Regions from separate parts of the Pseudoalteromonas sp. PB2-1 genome, predicted to be linked through region 3. Evidence: predicted binding sites of a transcription regulator. Region 3 holds the regulator's gene; each other region holds the start of a gene.

Region 1 (5,280 bases), 850 kb from region 3:
TGGTTACGGAAAGTCGCTTGGTTTAGATGCCTATTACATTAACAATGTATTTCAAACCATTCTTGAGGACTCTGTACTTAACCAACAAGCGATGCTACAAAAAAGCCTCAACCCCGATGCAATGAGCGAAACACACCGCGTCGCTTACTTGGGCGGTCAAGGTTCATATAGTCAATTGGCTTGCCATAAATACTTTAGCCGACGTCCAGGAAAGGTAATAGAAATTGGCTGTTCAAGCTTTGAACAAATTACAGGGAACGTTGAAAATGGACAAGCTGACTTCGGCTTACTCCCCATTGAAAATACTAGCTCTGGTAGTATTAATGAGGTATTTGATCTCTTACAACATGCGCAAGTATCTATTGTGGGTGAAGTGACCCACAGTGTTGAGCATTGTTTGCTTGCCCTGCCAGACACAGAACTGTCTCACATAAATAAAATCTATGCTCACCCACAACCTTTCGCCCAATGTAGCCGCTTTGTACAAGGGCTCGGTGATATTCAACATGAAACATGTGATTCAACTTTCCATGCCCTGCAATCAGCATTAGATACGCCCAACAGCGCAGCAATCGGCTCAGCTCAAGCAGGGAAAAATGTTGGTCTAGAGGTTGTAAAAACAGGCCTGGCTAATCAAAGTGAAAACCATAGCCGTTTTATCGTTGTTGCACGTAAACCACTACAGGTTTCTAAACAAATACCAACAAAAACAAGCTTGATCATGGCAACCAAGCAACAAGCTGGTTCATTAGCTGATGCGTTAATGGTATTTAAGCATCATCAAATAAACCTTGTAAAACTTGAATCTCGTCCTGTACCCGGTAACCCGTGGGAAGAGGTTTTTTATGTAGACTTAGAGGCTAACCTAGATGATTTACATGTCAAGCAAGCACTCGAAGAGCTGAAAGAGCACACCCAATATATTCGTATTCTAGGCTGCTACCAAAGCGAGTCTTTACAAGCTGTCAGCGTTTAACGTAAAAACTAATCGTAACACCAAAAGGAGCTAGCAAGCTCCTTTTTTGTTACGAATATTCACCGCAGACACTTGCACCTAAGGCACTCCCTAAGCATAATCTTGAAAACACTTCAAAATTGGATTTTTCATGAATTGGTTAGCTGAATTAGCAAGCAAAAGAACACCTTGGGTTTTACTCGCTTTAACCGCATTTGTGTTTGAAATAACAGCACTGTTCTTTCAATATAATATGGGACTTGAGCCCTGCATAATGTGTATTTACCAACGTTTTGCTATGCTTGGCCTTCTTGGCGCAGGCATTGTCGGCGCAATCAACCCACAAAGTACCCTATGTAGACTTATCGCATTTGTTACTTGGGGAATATCTTCAATTTGGGGCTACTTTATTGCCAAAGAACACATCGCGATGCAAAACAATACAGACCCGTTTGCATTTAGCTGTGCATTTGAACCAAACTTTCCAAGCTTCATGCCTCTACACGAATGGATCCCAAGCTTCTTTGCTGCAACAGGTGATTGTGGAAACATAGATTGGCAATTTGCGTCAATGAGTATGCCTGCGTGGATGGAAGTTATTTTTGCAGCCTATTCGCTTGTTTTTATCGCTGTTGTAGCGAGTCGTTTAGTAATTAAAAAGTCGTTGTAATGTTGTATTTTTTTTCTAGTCAAATTCCTGCTTTAAAAGAGTTTAAAGTAAGACAACGTCAGCAAATTATTGCTCTTGCACTTGCGCATTTAAGTCCTATACAGAAGATCATTTTATCGGTATGTAAACTTGTTTTTTTAGCGCCCCTGTTTTTAGGTTTAGCTTATTTTCAGGGCTGGTCGCTTGTGCCTTGGCTGCTACTAGCTGGTCTGAGCTATCCACTCATAACAACACCGATAGAAAACATGTTTGCGCTCCCTCATTTACAAGTAGCAATTAAAGAGTTTAAACAGGGCGAATAACCGCCCTGCTTACTTATTTAAAGAATAATTTTTCCTTCTAACTGCGAGAACACCTTTTCACCGATCCCTTTTACATCTTTGAGTTGTTCTAATGATTTAAAAGGCCCCTGCTGAGTTCGGTGTTCTATAATCGCTTTGGCTTTTGACTCACCCACGCCAGGAAGCAAAGTGAGTTGCTCAACACTGGCTTTATTTATATTCACCTTTTGCTGTTTAACTTGCTCAGCTCCTTTATCTTCAGCTGCGCTAATAGGTAAAGTGGGCAATAAAGTTAAGCCTATTGATAGAAAGAGACTTGATAATAGTTTCATATTTTCCTCCGTGATATCCATTATGGATAGTTAAGTTAATTGTCACCTAACGCTTATTGCATCCCTACCGTTTCTATAATGGTGACATCATTAAATAAACCTAAAACCAACCGCAATGTCAAATAATCACCACAAAAAATAGACTTATCAAACTTGCAAATTCCGCCACAAACGATTACTGTATATAAAAACAGTAATCAAAGTGGCGTTGCTACGCTACAAATGCCACGCTTAAATGCAGGAGAAATCATGGCTGTTGTTGTTAAATATGTTGTAGAAAGAAACGGAGTCGAGCGAATGACGTTTACTACTAAAAAAGAAGCTGACGCATATGACAAAATGCTCGACATTGCTGAATCACTAGAAATGATGCTTGAGAAAGTTGACGTACCACTTAGTGAGCAACAAATTGAATCTCTTGCACTTGAGATGGCAAAAGAAAAAGACCAATTTATGGCTGTTTTGAAAGGTGCTAAAGAGGCCCCTGTAAAACCTAAAAAAGCAAAATCAGCCACCGACAATGTGGCAGATATAAAAGAAAAAGCAGCCGGTTAAAAATAAAAATCCAATAAAAAGGGCAACTCTATGTTGCCCTTTTTGTATCTAATCAAAAGTGTCTAATTAAAAACTACAGTGATGCCTCAACGTCATCAAATAATTTAGTAATTTCTTCTTTAGGTTCTGCTGTACTTAAACTCACAGCGACTATCGCAATACTTGATAGAATAAACCCAGGCACTATCTCATAGATAATTGCACTTAATTTTTGCCCATCAATCGTAACGGGTGCATAAATCCAAAATAGAACTGTCGCAGCACCCACAACCATACCCGCTATAGCTCCCTGAAGGTTCATACGTTTCCAGTAAAGGCTGAATAAAACAAGTGGCCCAAATGCAGCACCAAAACCTGCCCATGCATTACTGACTAGGTCAAGAATTGAACTGTCGCGGTCATAAGCTAAGTAGATAGCAAACAACGCAACCAAAATAACACTAATTCGGCCGACTAAAACAAGCTCTTTCTGAGACGCACTGCGATTAAGATATATTTTATAGAAATCTTCTGTCAGTGAGCTTGAACACACCAATAGCTGCGACGAAATAGTACTCATAATCGCCGCAAGAATAGCAGCAAGTAAGAAGCCAGCAATCAGTGGATGGAAAATAAGCTCAGACAGCACTAAGAAAATCGTTTCTTTGTCATCAATCGGCATTTGGTTTTCCAGCATATAAGCGGCACCAAATAAACCTGTTAGCACAGCACCAATTGCCGATAATGTCATCCACGACATACCCACACGGCGCATAGTAGGCATATCTTTCACTGAGCGAACAGACATAAAGCGTACAATGATATGTGGCTGACCAAAATAACCGAGTCCCCACGCCATTGCCGAGATGATGGCAATTGTTGAGCCACCTGCAAACCAGTCCATCATATTAAGTGCATGAATTTCTGATTCTTTCGGTGAGCTTAATAATAAGTCATAGCGAGCATTTGCTAACGTATCCATAAACGGCTGGTCAAGCATAGTATAGGTCGCTATCGGTACTGCAAGCAGCGACACGAACATGATACAACCTTGCACGAAGTCAGTTAAACTAACTGCTAAAAAACCACCGAATAATGTATAAAGAACAACCACACCCGTTGTGATATACAAGCCCATCTCGTAACTCATATTGAATGAATTTTCGAACAGCTTGCCACCCGCAACAACTCCTGATGAGGTGTATAAAGTGAAGAATACGATAATAACAATAGCTGAAATTACGCGCAGAACATTTTTATTATCATCGAAGCGATTTGCAAAATAGTCTGGAATGGTGATTGAATCATTCGCTTTCTCTGTATACACGCGCAAACGTGGTGCGACGAGAAAATAGTTTGCCCAAGCACCAAGTACCAAACCTATTGCGATCCATACCTTACTTAAACCAAACAAGTACATTGCACCTGGCAGACCCATCAGTAACCAACCACTCATATCTGATGCACCTGCTGATAGCGCAGCGACACTTGGTGATAGATTACGACCACCTAGCATGTATCCCGATACATCATCTGTTGATTGTTTGTAAGCATAAAGCCCAATCCCCAACATTACGATGAAGTACAATGCTAACGAAATTATCATTCCTGTTTCCAAATTAGCCTCCAATTATTGATTAATGTTGGCTTTTAATCCGAATAATGACTCGCAAGCCATTTAATTTTAAGACATTATTGGGGTAAAAACCGATATCACTCACGACTATATCATGCTTCTACCCTCCAACTCCAATCTAGCCGATGGGTAACGGCTTTGATGCAATAAACACTTTGCTAACAATTTTTCTATTATTTAGACGCAAGTAATAGAATTCTATTACGATTTATCCTAGTCTTAGGATCTAAAATGAAATAATAAAACAACTTTCCCCGTTTCAGCTCTTTTAACTAATGCTATTTCAAACGCAATGCAATATATTGCGGGGAAAAATGATTTAACTGATGTGGATTTGCTTCAAATATGTACTTTTACGCTGCGCGCCAACCAATTCTAGATAAAGAAAAGAAACTTGTAGGCTATGAGCTTCTCTTTAGAGATGGTGTAGATAACGTGTTTCCTGAGATTGATGGTGATGAAGCGACTTCTCGGCTCATAGAAGGCAGCCAATTTAACTTTGGCCTTGATGATTTAACCGACAATAAACCTGCCTATATCAACTTTACGCTAGAAACATTACAAAAAGGCTACCCACTACTGCTTGGTAAAGACCAGATTGTTGTAGAAATTCTCGAAACAATCCAACCTGGAAAACGCCTTTTAGCCGTAGTCAAAGACTTAAAAGAAAAAGGCTATACCCTTGCGCTTGATGATTATATTCATCAACCTGTTTGGCGTCATTTTTACCCTTTTATTGATATTATTAAAATCGACTTTTTAACCTGTACAAAGGAATCTATACAAGAAGTCATAGAAGCAATCAAACCTTTCCCTCAGATCCAACTTTTAGCGGAAAAGGTTGAAACATATGAGAAATATCAACTTGCTGT
Region 2 (5,280 bases), 1.3 Mb from region 3:
TAATTTGTTATACTTATTACACTTGTGTTAGTTGACCATCATAATGGTCAAAAGTTACATCTAGTGTATCTAGTCAGTTATGAACTGACAACGCCCTTGCTGTGAAATAGCTACAAATAACGGTGAAAAGCAAATGCTTTAGTTATTTTTTAACCATTTTGTTCACGACTCCAAAAGCAGGACTTCCCTTTTAAAACTAAAATGCATCTACACTGTGCTTAAAAATATAACTAAACTTGGTAAAATACGGCGTTTATTCACATTATGCGCATAAACACCCAAAACACTATTCACCAACCTAGCACAGAATACTTAAACTAATCCTGAACAAAATGAGCATTAATTATAAAAATCTTTTTATTCATCAACTTATAAAACTAACAACGAATAAGCGAACAAAAAGAAAACAATAGAAAATAACGCTGCTATTAGTTTTTTTTATCTGAAAATAAAATTTTTCTAGTTTGAAGAAAAACTCACAGTTACGTATTATACCCACATACCGAGCTAACAACCTTTGAAAGCTTCTTTCATTAAGCTCCGTTTTTTGCGATATGATTATTTCGTATTGCCTAGTTAGCTTAACTTGGATAAAACCTTTTTAAGCTGGCTGTAGTTCCCTGAATTACTTCCTTCAACTTGTTGTTTGCCCGCATCATTATGCGGGCTTTTTTTTGCCTACACAAAACGAAAAGACATTACCGAAAATTAGCTTAACTGTATGTGAATTAAATAGCAGGAAGGTATGATGCTTGTTAGATTCTGCATCTAAAATAATTTGCGTTAGCAATATAGAGGGATAATACCAATTCGCTTAATTAAGTGGTCTATTTTGAGGCAATAAAACCTCGTTGATAGCAAGGCAAAAATTTCGTTATTTAGTTGTTCTAAATCAGAAATTTTTAACGCCGGTAGCGACAGGTTTAATCCCTCAAAATGATTAAGTATTATTGCGGATTGGTATAATGTTCACTGCCCCTTTTAGGCTCCTCTTTAGATTTGTTTCAAGATTAAAAAACCCCGCATATGCGAGGCTGAGTTTTTATTTGTCTGGAGTCAGTCCAAAATGAAGGTAGGCTATATCGGACACTAACCTTCCACGGGGAGTACGTTGTATAAAACCTTGCTGAATTAGAAAGGGCTCAATCACATCTTCTATGGTTTCTTTTTCTTCGCCAATGGCCGCCGCTAAATTATCAAGCCCAACTGGGCCACCCATAAATTTTTCGATGATAGCAAGCAAGTATTTACGGTCCATGTAATCAAACCCGCTTTTATCTACATCAATCATATCAAGCGCTTGTTCTGCCACATTGGCGTTAACCTTGCCGTCAGATTTCACTTGAGTGTAATCACGTACACGACGTAACAACCTATTAGCAATACGTGGTGTACCACGTGAACGTTTAGCGATTTCTGCTGCGCCTTCATCGCACATGGTTAAATCTAAAAAGTGTGCTGAACGCGCTACAATTTTTGATAAATCTTCAACTGAATAAAACTCTAAACGCTGCACAATACCGAAACGGTCTCTAAGTGGTGATGTTAAAGAGCCTGCGCGTGTTGTTGCGCCAATTAAAGTAAATGGCGGCAAGTCGAGTTTGATTGAACGCGCGGCAGGGCCTTCCCCAATCATAATATCGAGTTGATAATCTTCCATCGCAGGATAAAGGATTTCTTCGACTTGTGGGCTTAGACGATGTATTTCGTCAATAAAGAGTACGTCACCTTCTTCAAGGTTCGTTAACAACGCAGCTAAATCACCTGCTTTTTCAAGCACAGGACCAGATGTCGTTTTAATATTAACGTTCAATTCGTTGGCAACAATATTTGCAAGTGTGGTTTTACCAAGACCTGGCGGACCAAAAATCAACAAATGATCGAGCGCTTCACCACGATGACGAGCAGCTTCGATAAAAATTTCCATTTGTTGCTTAACATGTGGCTGACCTGTGTAATCGTTTAATAGTTTTGGTCGTATAGCTCGATCAACACTGTCTTCATTACTTTGCTCACTGGCATCTATTAAGCGATCTGCTTCAATCATGGTTTACTCACAACATCGATTTTAGAGCTTCTTTTATAAGAACCTCAGTCGTCATATCTGGTTTATTTACCGCTTTTACTGCTTTTTGCGCTTGCGGCAGTTTATAACCAAGGGCAATAAGTGCTGACACAGCATCATCTGCTGCGTTGTTGGCTACAAGCGTATCATTACATGCAGGCTCAATAATGGCATTATCGCTAAATGGCGTGAATAAGTCATTACCCCAATCTTTTAGCCTATCTTTCATTTCAAGTACTAAACGCTCTGCTGTTTTTTTACCCACACCAGGGAGTTTAACAAGCGTTGTTGCATCTTCGTTATTTACACATGTCACAAACTGCTGTGCAGACATACCCGACAAAATAGCAAGGCCAAGCTTTGGACCCACACCATTGGCTTTTAGAAGCTCTCGAAATAACGCACGCTCTGTTTTGTTATTGAAACCAAATAACAACTGCGCATCTTCACGCACCACAAAGTGAGTGTATATAATAGCTTGCTCACCAACCGCAGGGAGGTCATAAAAGCAGGTCATCGGCATTTGTACTTCGTAACCTACGCCGCTTACTTCAATTAAAATTTCAGGCGGTTGCTTTTCAACTAGCAAACCATTCAATCGGCCTATCATATTACTTCCTTAATCGTCCTCTTACGGTCTTGCTCGCACTGCCCGCAAGTTTTATTAAATTTTGTTCTGAGTGAGCATGACAAATAGCAATAGCCAATGCATCAGCCGCATCGGCTTGTGGTGTGCCTGGTAATTTTAAAATATTTTTAACCATGTGCTGTACTTGTGATTTGTCGGCACCGCCATTGCCTACCACCGCTTGCTTTATTTGTCGTGCCGAATATTCAAATACCGGAAGTTCAGCCATAGATGCACCAACAATCGCCGCACCACGAGCTTGACCTAATTTAAGAGCTGAATCTGGATTGTGAGCCATAAATACTTTTTCGATAGCAAAACTATCGGGCGAAAATTGCTCAACTAACTGACTGATCCCTTGGTAAATCATTTTTAATCGCACAGGAAAATCATGCTCAGCTAGCTTAATACAACCACTCCCTAAATAAGTAAATTTAGCGCCTTGGTGTGCTATTACGCCATAACCTGTTAAACGTGAACCAGGATCAATTCCTAAAATAATTGCCAACTAACTGACCCATTTTTTTTCTTTATTCAATAGCCTTAATAATGCCAGAGCACTGTATAAATTACCAGTAACCAATTGCAAAACATAAAAAAGCCCGTATACACGGGCATTTTATAAACATTATTGAGCTTTATATCACCCTAGTGCACGCAGTAACCCTTGTGTATTTTTACGCATTGTTCGCGCTATCATCAAATAGCCTAAACTAGCTACAAAGACACCACCAACAATAGGGCCAATTAACCAAATATGAGGGTGTAATTTACCGGCAAGGTCAAACATTTGCTGTTGTACTATTAATAAAGCAATATCACTCACAATGGCAGCTACCCCACCCGCGGTTAAGCCTAATAATAAAAACTCATACAAGGTGGCATTTTTAATAAGCCGCCCTTTTGCACCGAGAGTTCTTAATATAACAATCTCTTGCATCCGTTCGCCCAAGCTCGCTTGCACCTGAGATATAAGTACTAAAGCACCACACACCACTACAATAGACAATACAAAACCAATCGCAAGAGATACCTGCTCTATGGTTGAACGGATCTGTTTAATAAAGCTTTCAACATCAATCACATTAACCGTTGGATATTGGCGCATCAGCTCATTAAATTCCCGCTTTTGATGTTCTTTAACACTCACCGACGAAATATACGTTGCTGGGAAGCTCTCAAGTACATCTGGGCTTAAAATAATAAAGAAGTTTGGTTTTAATGTGGTCCAGTTAACTTTACGTACACTGGTAATTTTTGCATCGAACGATTGCGCACCAATCAAAAACGTTAATGTATCACCTAGTTTTACATCAAGGCGTTCAAGCATAGACTCCTCAACCGAGGCCTCTGCCACTGAGTTTTGTGTAAACCACTGACCCTCTATTAACTCATTTTGAGCAGGTAAGTCTTCTCGCCAAGTAAGGTTTAATTCACGGCCGATACCTGAGCGTGCCTCTTCATCTTTTTTCTCGTTATCTTGCTGTGATACTTCACGCGCAACTAGCTCACCGTTCACTGCATTAACACGGCCTCGTACTATCGGGTAAAAATCAGAGGTGGGCATGTCGCGCTCTGCTAAAAAAGAGGTAATGGGTTCAAGCTCTTGCTCTGTAATATTCACTAAAAACGAGTTTGGCGCATCGACTGGAAGCTGCGACTGCCAATCTGAAATCATGTCATTTTTAAGCACAATTAAAAACAACAATAACTTAATAGCAAGGGCAAAACTTATCAGCTGTACTGCATTAGCATTAGCACGTTTTTGAATTGAAGCAATCGCAAGCGACCAACTATTACCAGGGCTTAGTCCTAGTTTACGACCACCACCAAAAATGAGTTTGGATAAACCAAATAAAAGCGCAATCAGTACCGTTGTCGAGATAAATAAGATAGCTGTGATCTTAATATTATTACTAAATAGCCACATTAATAAAAACACAGTTAGTGCCGACATTGCCAAGTGAACCTTGCTGACAAGTAAACGATCTCCCAAATTACGGCGTAGTACGCGAAGTGGCGGAATATCAAACAAATCTAGCAAGGGCTTAATTGAGAACATTACCGCGCAAATAACCCCTGTACCAATAGCAATCAACCAAGGTTTCATACTTGAAGCAGGTAGTGCTGTGCCCATCGACTGTGCTAAATAATCACTAGCAATACTTTGCAGCGCAAAACCAACAACCAGCCCAACAACCACAGACATAAAGCAGACTAAGCTCAAATGCAGCAAGTAAATTTTACGGATTGTGGCACGACTGCCCCCCAACGTTTTCATCATCGCAACAGGGTCATATTGACGCTCGCAATAGCGTTTTGCAGATACAGCAATAGCCACCGCCGCTAATATAATTCCTAGTAAACCAGCTAATAATAAAAAGCTCTCAGCACGATTTAGGCTATTCGCAATGGGCGATTGTCTATCTTTAACACCATACCATTGCTGGTTTTCTTTCATTTGGGGCTTTAACCAAGCATAGAACGTGTTTATGCTCTCTTCATCACCGGCATAAAGCTGGCGATAAAAAACACGACTCCCAGGTTGAATAACTTGAGTGCTGGCAATATCTTGCTGATTAATTAA
Region 3 (5,280 bases):
CAATATAAGCTCTTAGTGTCGTTTGGTAAGGTCTTTATTAGATATTTTTTGGCACTAGAAAAGCTAGAAAATTGCTCCGCAGAGGCAGTAAAACAAACCCCAAGGCAAAATAGTAAAGAGAAAAATAAACGCATATCCATCACATGTGTGAACTACAGGGTTTGCTAGTGTAGAGTGATAGCTCTAAAAGAAAAAGAGTTTGATTGTTATCGAGATAATCAGCCTAGGCAGTTTAAACTTCGACAAGTTATAAGCAAGGCACCAAAACAGTGGTGCCGATGCTGGTAGGATTACTTACTGCTAGTTGAAATTGGCTTACGGCGCTTTATACGTAGGTTTTGTAGTAATAATAAAATACCCGAAATACAAAACATTACGCTGGTGGCTGCAAAGCTTATAAGTAAGGGGTTATTAAAGTCCTCGCGCTCGTCGTAATCCATAATATGTAACATCCAAAAAAAGTCGAAAATACGCCAAATAGTGCTGCGTACTGTAATGACCTTACCTGTAGCGCTATCTAAATACAGGGTAGTTGTCAGCCAATCATCAAAGCTGACTTGCCAAACATTCTCTTTGTATGCAATTTCTCTGGGCCCTTTTGCTAAAAGCTGTACTTGAGAGGCCTTTGCACTAATGAGTAGGTGTGCTTTAGCATTTTCAATAATCTCAGACTCACTTGGCCTAGCCATTGCTTCACCCGTTATACCATCAAAGGTAAATGTACCGTTTAAAGTGGCAATTTCAATGGTGGGTTTTGTGAGTAAGTGGCTGTATTTTATATCACTAATTTGCTCAAACTGAGTTGTTATTGCATCAATTGATGCCATGTAATCATGCACTTTAAATGGATTACTAAGGCTGCGTTTAGCTAAGTGTTTGCCATGTACTTTTTCAAGTGGAATGGCGCTCATTACCAAGCCACCCAGCAGCCAAAAAAAGATTTGTATGGCGAGCAAGTAACCTAACCATTTATGCACTTTGCGGGCATACTTGAACATACGTTTATTCATAGAAAACCACTTGTTATTTTTGTATAGGCGCTATTGTAAAAGCTTAAACTAGGCTGCCAATGCGGCATAATGTCGCATTAACTGTATTCTAGATTTGGTATATAGACAAAACTGCGTTAAAGTTCCAAGCGCTATTAATAGAGGGTAAAACGAAGGTATGTCGGAAATTCAATTTTTAAATGTAGACTTGGAGCTTGAATCAAAACACGATATAAGTGCACTGGTGGCTGATTTAAAGAAAAACGCCATGGTCTTACATTATGACAAAGATGAATATCGTCAACTTGCTCGTATTGAAGCAACAGCTGACATTAGCACGCCAGATAAAGCAATTAATCAATTATGCGAATTAATTGAGTCATGTTCACGCAATGCATTGAAACAGTGGCTTTCGTGTTCAAAACGAACATTTGATATTGGTTTTGAGTCAGGTGACTCGCCAAAATGTTTTAATCAAGCCCTGCACGCAGATACCTTATTACGTATTTCTGCCATTGGCGCAGGGATCGAAATTACCATTTACCCAGTTCAGAGCTAAGCTCGCTATCTTCGTTCTACCACCGCTGCGGTCATACGTGATACGCAGCACAGTTCACCTGCCGCATTACTAATTTTAATTTCCCAAACCGATGTCCTTTTCCCTAGATGAATAGGGCGTGTAATTGCTGTAAGTACGCCTTTGCGTGATGCTTTGAGATGATTGGCATTTATCTCTTGGCCGACACAATAAAACTTTTCAAAGTCAACAACAAAATTTGCCGCATAACTGGCCACAGTCTCAGCTAGCACAACATTTGCGCCTCCGTGTACCATTCCCATTGGATTATGGTGGGCTGGTATAGCGGGCATGGTGGCAACTAGATAGTCATCACCAATTTCGGTTATTTCAATGCCCATGGTTTTCATTAAAGTTCCTTCACCTGTAATGCCTTGTGCAAATTGCTGGCATTGCTCCAAAGTGACTGGCTGGTGCCAAATGCTCATGGTATTTCCTTAGCAAGCTAATTAAAGCTACTACCATATTGCATATAACTGTGCTGTTCAACGTTAGTTTTTTAGCAAAATGAGGAGGCCAATTTAAATTTGCGATTTTCAGATAACTGTATATACTCACAGTTAAATGTACTGTATGGAAAACCAGTTGTATGCGCCCATTAACGAAACGCCAATCGCAAATATTAGAACTTATTAAAGTATTTATTAAAGATACAGGCATGCCGCCAACTCGTGCCGAAATAGCTCAGACGCTGGGTTTTAAAAGTGCCAATGCCGCTGAAGAACATCTTAAAGCGCTGGCTAAAAAAGGCATGATAAAAATGAAGCCTGGAGCGAGTCGTGGTATTCAGTTAGTTGAGGAAGATGAGCCAGAACAACTAGGACTCCCTTTAATTGGTCGTGTAGCTGCCGGTGAGCCAATTTTAGCGCAGGAACATGTGGAGAGTCATTGTCAGGTTGATCCATCTTTGTTTAAACCCGCTGCAGATTTTTTACTACGTGTTAATGGCATGAGTATGAAAGATATAGGCATTATGGATGGTGATTTACTGGCAGTACACAGAACACAAGTGGCTGAAAATGGTCAAGTTGTCGTTGCGCGTGTTGATGAAGATGTGACTGTAAAACGCTTAGAAAAAGCCGGTCGAAAAGTCCTCCTACATGCAGAAAATGAAGAGTTTGCACCGATTGAGGTTGACCTCGAACACGAATCTTTCAATATCGAAGGATTGGCAGTTGGCGTTATTCGTAATGCTGATTGGATGTAACGTTAATATACTTAAGTAACTTTAGCGTTTTCAGTCGCGCTCGTTTTTTGTTTTAATGTTTTGTACTGAGTAAGATGTTTTCAAAATGGTGCGTCAAACTGATTTAATTTGGTGCGACGCCGCTTTTTACCTATTTAGCATTGATTTGTGACCCCTTAGCGTTGCTCGGAGTCCATGTATAGCGCAGTTTTCCTTTCTTTTTGAGTTTTTGCTCTTCCCCTTTTTTACAAATAACGCTCTGATTATAGTTGTTATTTTTGCACCAAAATAAACATTTCTTAGATTAAAAACTTGCTTATTGTTCATTTTTTAACTAATTGGTTAATACAATGTGTTAACACCGTTTTACTAAAAAGACACAAAATAATGTGCAGTGGTGTTAAACGATGAGCTTGTATCAGATTTCTGTCGTGTTGGTACGTGTTTGCTCTAAACAATAAAAATACGAATGGGCACCTAGCTGTACGCCTTTTCGCTTTGCGTCTTGCAATAGCATCTAAAGGAGCTGTCACATGGGTAAAATGCGTTATGCCTTGTGGCTTATTTTAGTGTCTCTACCGCAGTTAGCATTGGCAAATAGTCAATTTAATATGCGTAAAGGGGTAACTGATATAAGTAATAATGTTTATGAGTTACACATGACGATATTTATTATCTGTTGTGTCATCGGCGTCATCGTTTTTGCGTTGATGTTTTGGGCTTTAATACATCATAGAAAATCAAAGGGGGCAAAGCCCGCCCAATTTCATGAAAGCACAAAAGTTGAAATTCTTTGGACTGCCATTCCGTTTGTGATTTTAATTGCCATGGCTGTGCCTGCCACAAAAACCTTAATCGCTATGGAAGATGCCTCTAAGGCAGACATCACCATTAAGGTCACGGGTTCTCAATGGAAATGGCATTACGAATATATGGGTGAAGATATTGCCTATTACTCGATTTTGTCGACACCAAAAGATCAAATAGATAACCAAGCTGAAAAGACAGCAAATTACTTACTTGAAGTCGATAAGCCGTTGGTCCTCCCTATCAACAAAAAAGTACGCTTTTTGATGACTTCTGACGATGTTATTCACTCTTGGTGGGTTCCTGACTTTGCGGTGAAAAAAGATGCCAATCCGGGCTTTATCAATGAAGCATGGACACGCATTAACGAACCCGGTGTTTACCGAGGCCAATGTGCTGAACTGTGTGGTAAAGATCATGGTTTTATGCCTGTTGTGGTTCAAGCATTACCTGAAGATGAGTTTGCAACTTGGTTGGCTGATGCCAAACAAGAAAAAGCGAATGCGGCAGCAGCGGATGCTGCATTACTTGATCAAACACTCGCGAAAGAAGAGTTAATGACACTCGGTGAGCAAGTCTACATGGCTAGCTGTGCAGCATGTCACCAACCAACAGGTATGGGGCTACCCGGTGTATTTCCTGCGCTTAAAGGCAGCCCTATTGTACTAGGTGATGTTAAAGATCATATTGATATTGTGCTTCATGGCAAGCCTGGTACAGCAATGCAAGCATTCGATAAACAGCTTTCAATTAAGCAGCTTGCAGCTGTCATTACGTATAAACGAAATGCTTGGGGCAATGATACGGGTGATGTTATCCAGCCGAGTCAAATTCAAGCAGCGATTGATGCAGCAGCGGAGGCGAACTAATGAGTAACGTTATTAATGAGCAAGCCACTGAGCATGCGCATCACGACCACCACCCTGCTAAGGGGTTCAAGCGTTGGTTATATACAACAAACCATAAAGATATTGGCAGTTTATACCTCATTTTTTCACTAACCATGTTTTTAATTGGTGGTGCGATGGCAATGGTGATCCGCGCTGAGCTTTTCCAGCCAGGTCTGCAACTTGTCGATCCTCACTTTTTTAACCAAATGACCACCGTACATGGTTTGATCATGGTGTTTGGGGCTGTTATGCCTGCCTTTACTGGATTGGCCAACTGGATGGTGCCAATGATGATTGGCGCACCTGATATGGCTTTGCCAAGGATGAATAACTGGAGTTTCTGGATTCTACCTTTCGCCTTTTTAATCCTGTTAGCTTCATTGCTGATGCCTGGTGGTGGCCCTGCATTCGGTTGGACTTTTTATGCGCCACTGTCGACTACTTACAGTAACGATAACACCGCACTCTTTGTCTTCGCTGTGCATATTATGGGCATTAGTTCAATCATGGGGGCGATTAACGTTATCGTGACCATTGTGAACTTAAGAGCCCCAGGCATGACATGGATGAAGCTGCCACTGTTTGTTTGGACATGGTTGATCACCGCATTCTTATTGATTGCTGTGATGCCTGTGCTTGCCGGTGCGGTGACCATGGTGCTTACTGATAAATACTTTGCCACCAGCTTTTTTGATGCCGCAGGGGGGGCGACCCTGTGATGTTCCAACATATTTTTTGGTTCTTTGGGCACCCTGAGGTGTATATCATGATTTTGCCGGCGTTCGGTATTATCTCTACTATCGTGCCGACTTTCTCACGTAAAAAGCTATT

Evidence for each region. Region 3 encodes LexA, which represses DNA repair genes until DNA is damaged. Its sites were predicted from a motif close to TACTGTATNNNNATACAGTA; they were not measured.
Region 1: the regulator LexA is predicted to act here: its motif matches at 2,415-2,434, upstream of L0Z67_RS11970 (YebG family protein).
Region 2: the regulator LexA is predicted to act here: its motif matches at 3,252-3,271, upstream of ruvC (crossover junction endodeoxyribonuclease RuvC).

Annotation. Positions count from the first base shown of each region.
Region 1 is NZ_CP090667.1:2,553,283-2,558,562, forward strand. It holds gene L0Z67_RS11950 (chorismate mutase) at 1-976, shown strand, start outside; gene dsbB (disulfide bond formation protein DsbB) at 1,107-1,625, shown strand; gene L0Z67_RS11960 (DUF6170 family protein) at 1,625-1,927, shown strand; gene L0Z67_RS11965 (helix-hairpin-helix domain-containing protein) at 1,945-2,238, opposite strand; gene L0Z67_RS11970 (YebG family protein) at 2,488-2,793, shown strand; gene putP (sodium/proline symporter PutP) at 2,867-4,378, opposite strand; gene L0Z67_RS11980 (EAL and HDOD domain-containing protein) at 4,754-5,280, shown strand, end outside.
Region 2 is NZ_CP090667.1:2,112,024-2,117,303, forward strand. It holds gene ruvB (Holliday junction branch migration DNA helicase RuvB) at 1,043-2,047, opposite strand; gene ruvA (Holliday junction branch migration protein RuvA) at 2,055-2,675, opposite strand; gene ruvC (crossover junction endodeoxyribonuclease RuvC) at 2,677-3,201, opposite strand; gene L0Z67_RS09815 (ABC transporter permease) at 3,337-5,280, opposite strand, start outside.
Region 3 is NZ_CP090667.1:3,407,548-3,412,827, reverse strand. It holds gene L0Z67_RS15985 (endonuclease) at 1-140, opposite strand, end outside; gene L0Z67_RS15980 (hypothetical protein) at 291-1,010, opposite strand; gene L0Z67_RS15975 (hypothetical protein) at 1,168-1,548, shown strand; gene L0Z67_RS15970 (PaaI family thioesterase) at 1,554-1,994, opposite strand; gene lexA (transcriptional repressor LexA) at 2,156-2,773, shown strand; gene coxB (cytochrome c oxidase subunit II) at 3,286-4,428, shown strand; partial or broken gene ctaD (cytochrome c oxidase subunit I) at 4,428-5,280, shown strand, end outside.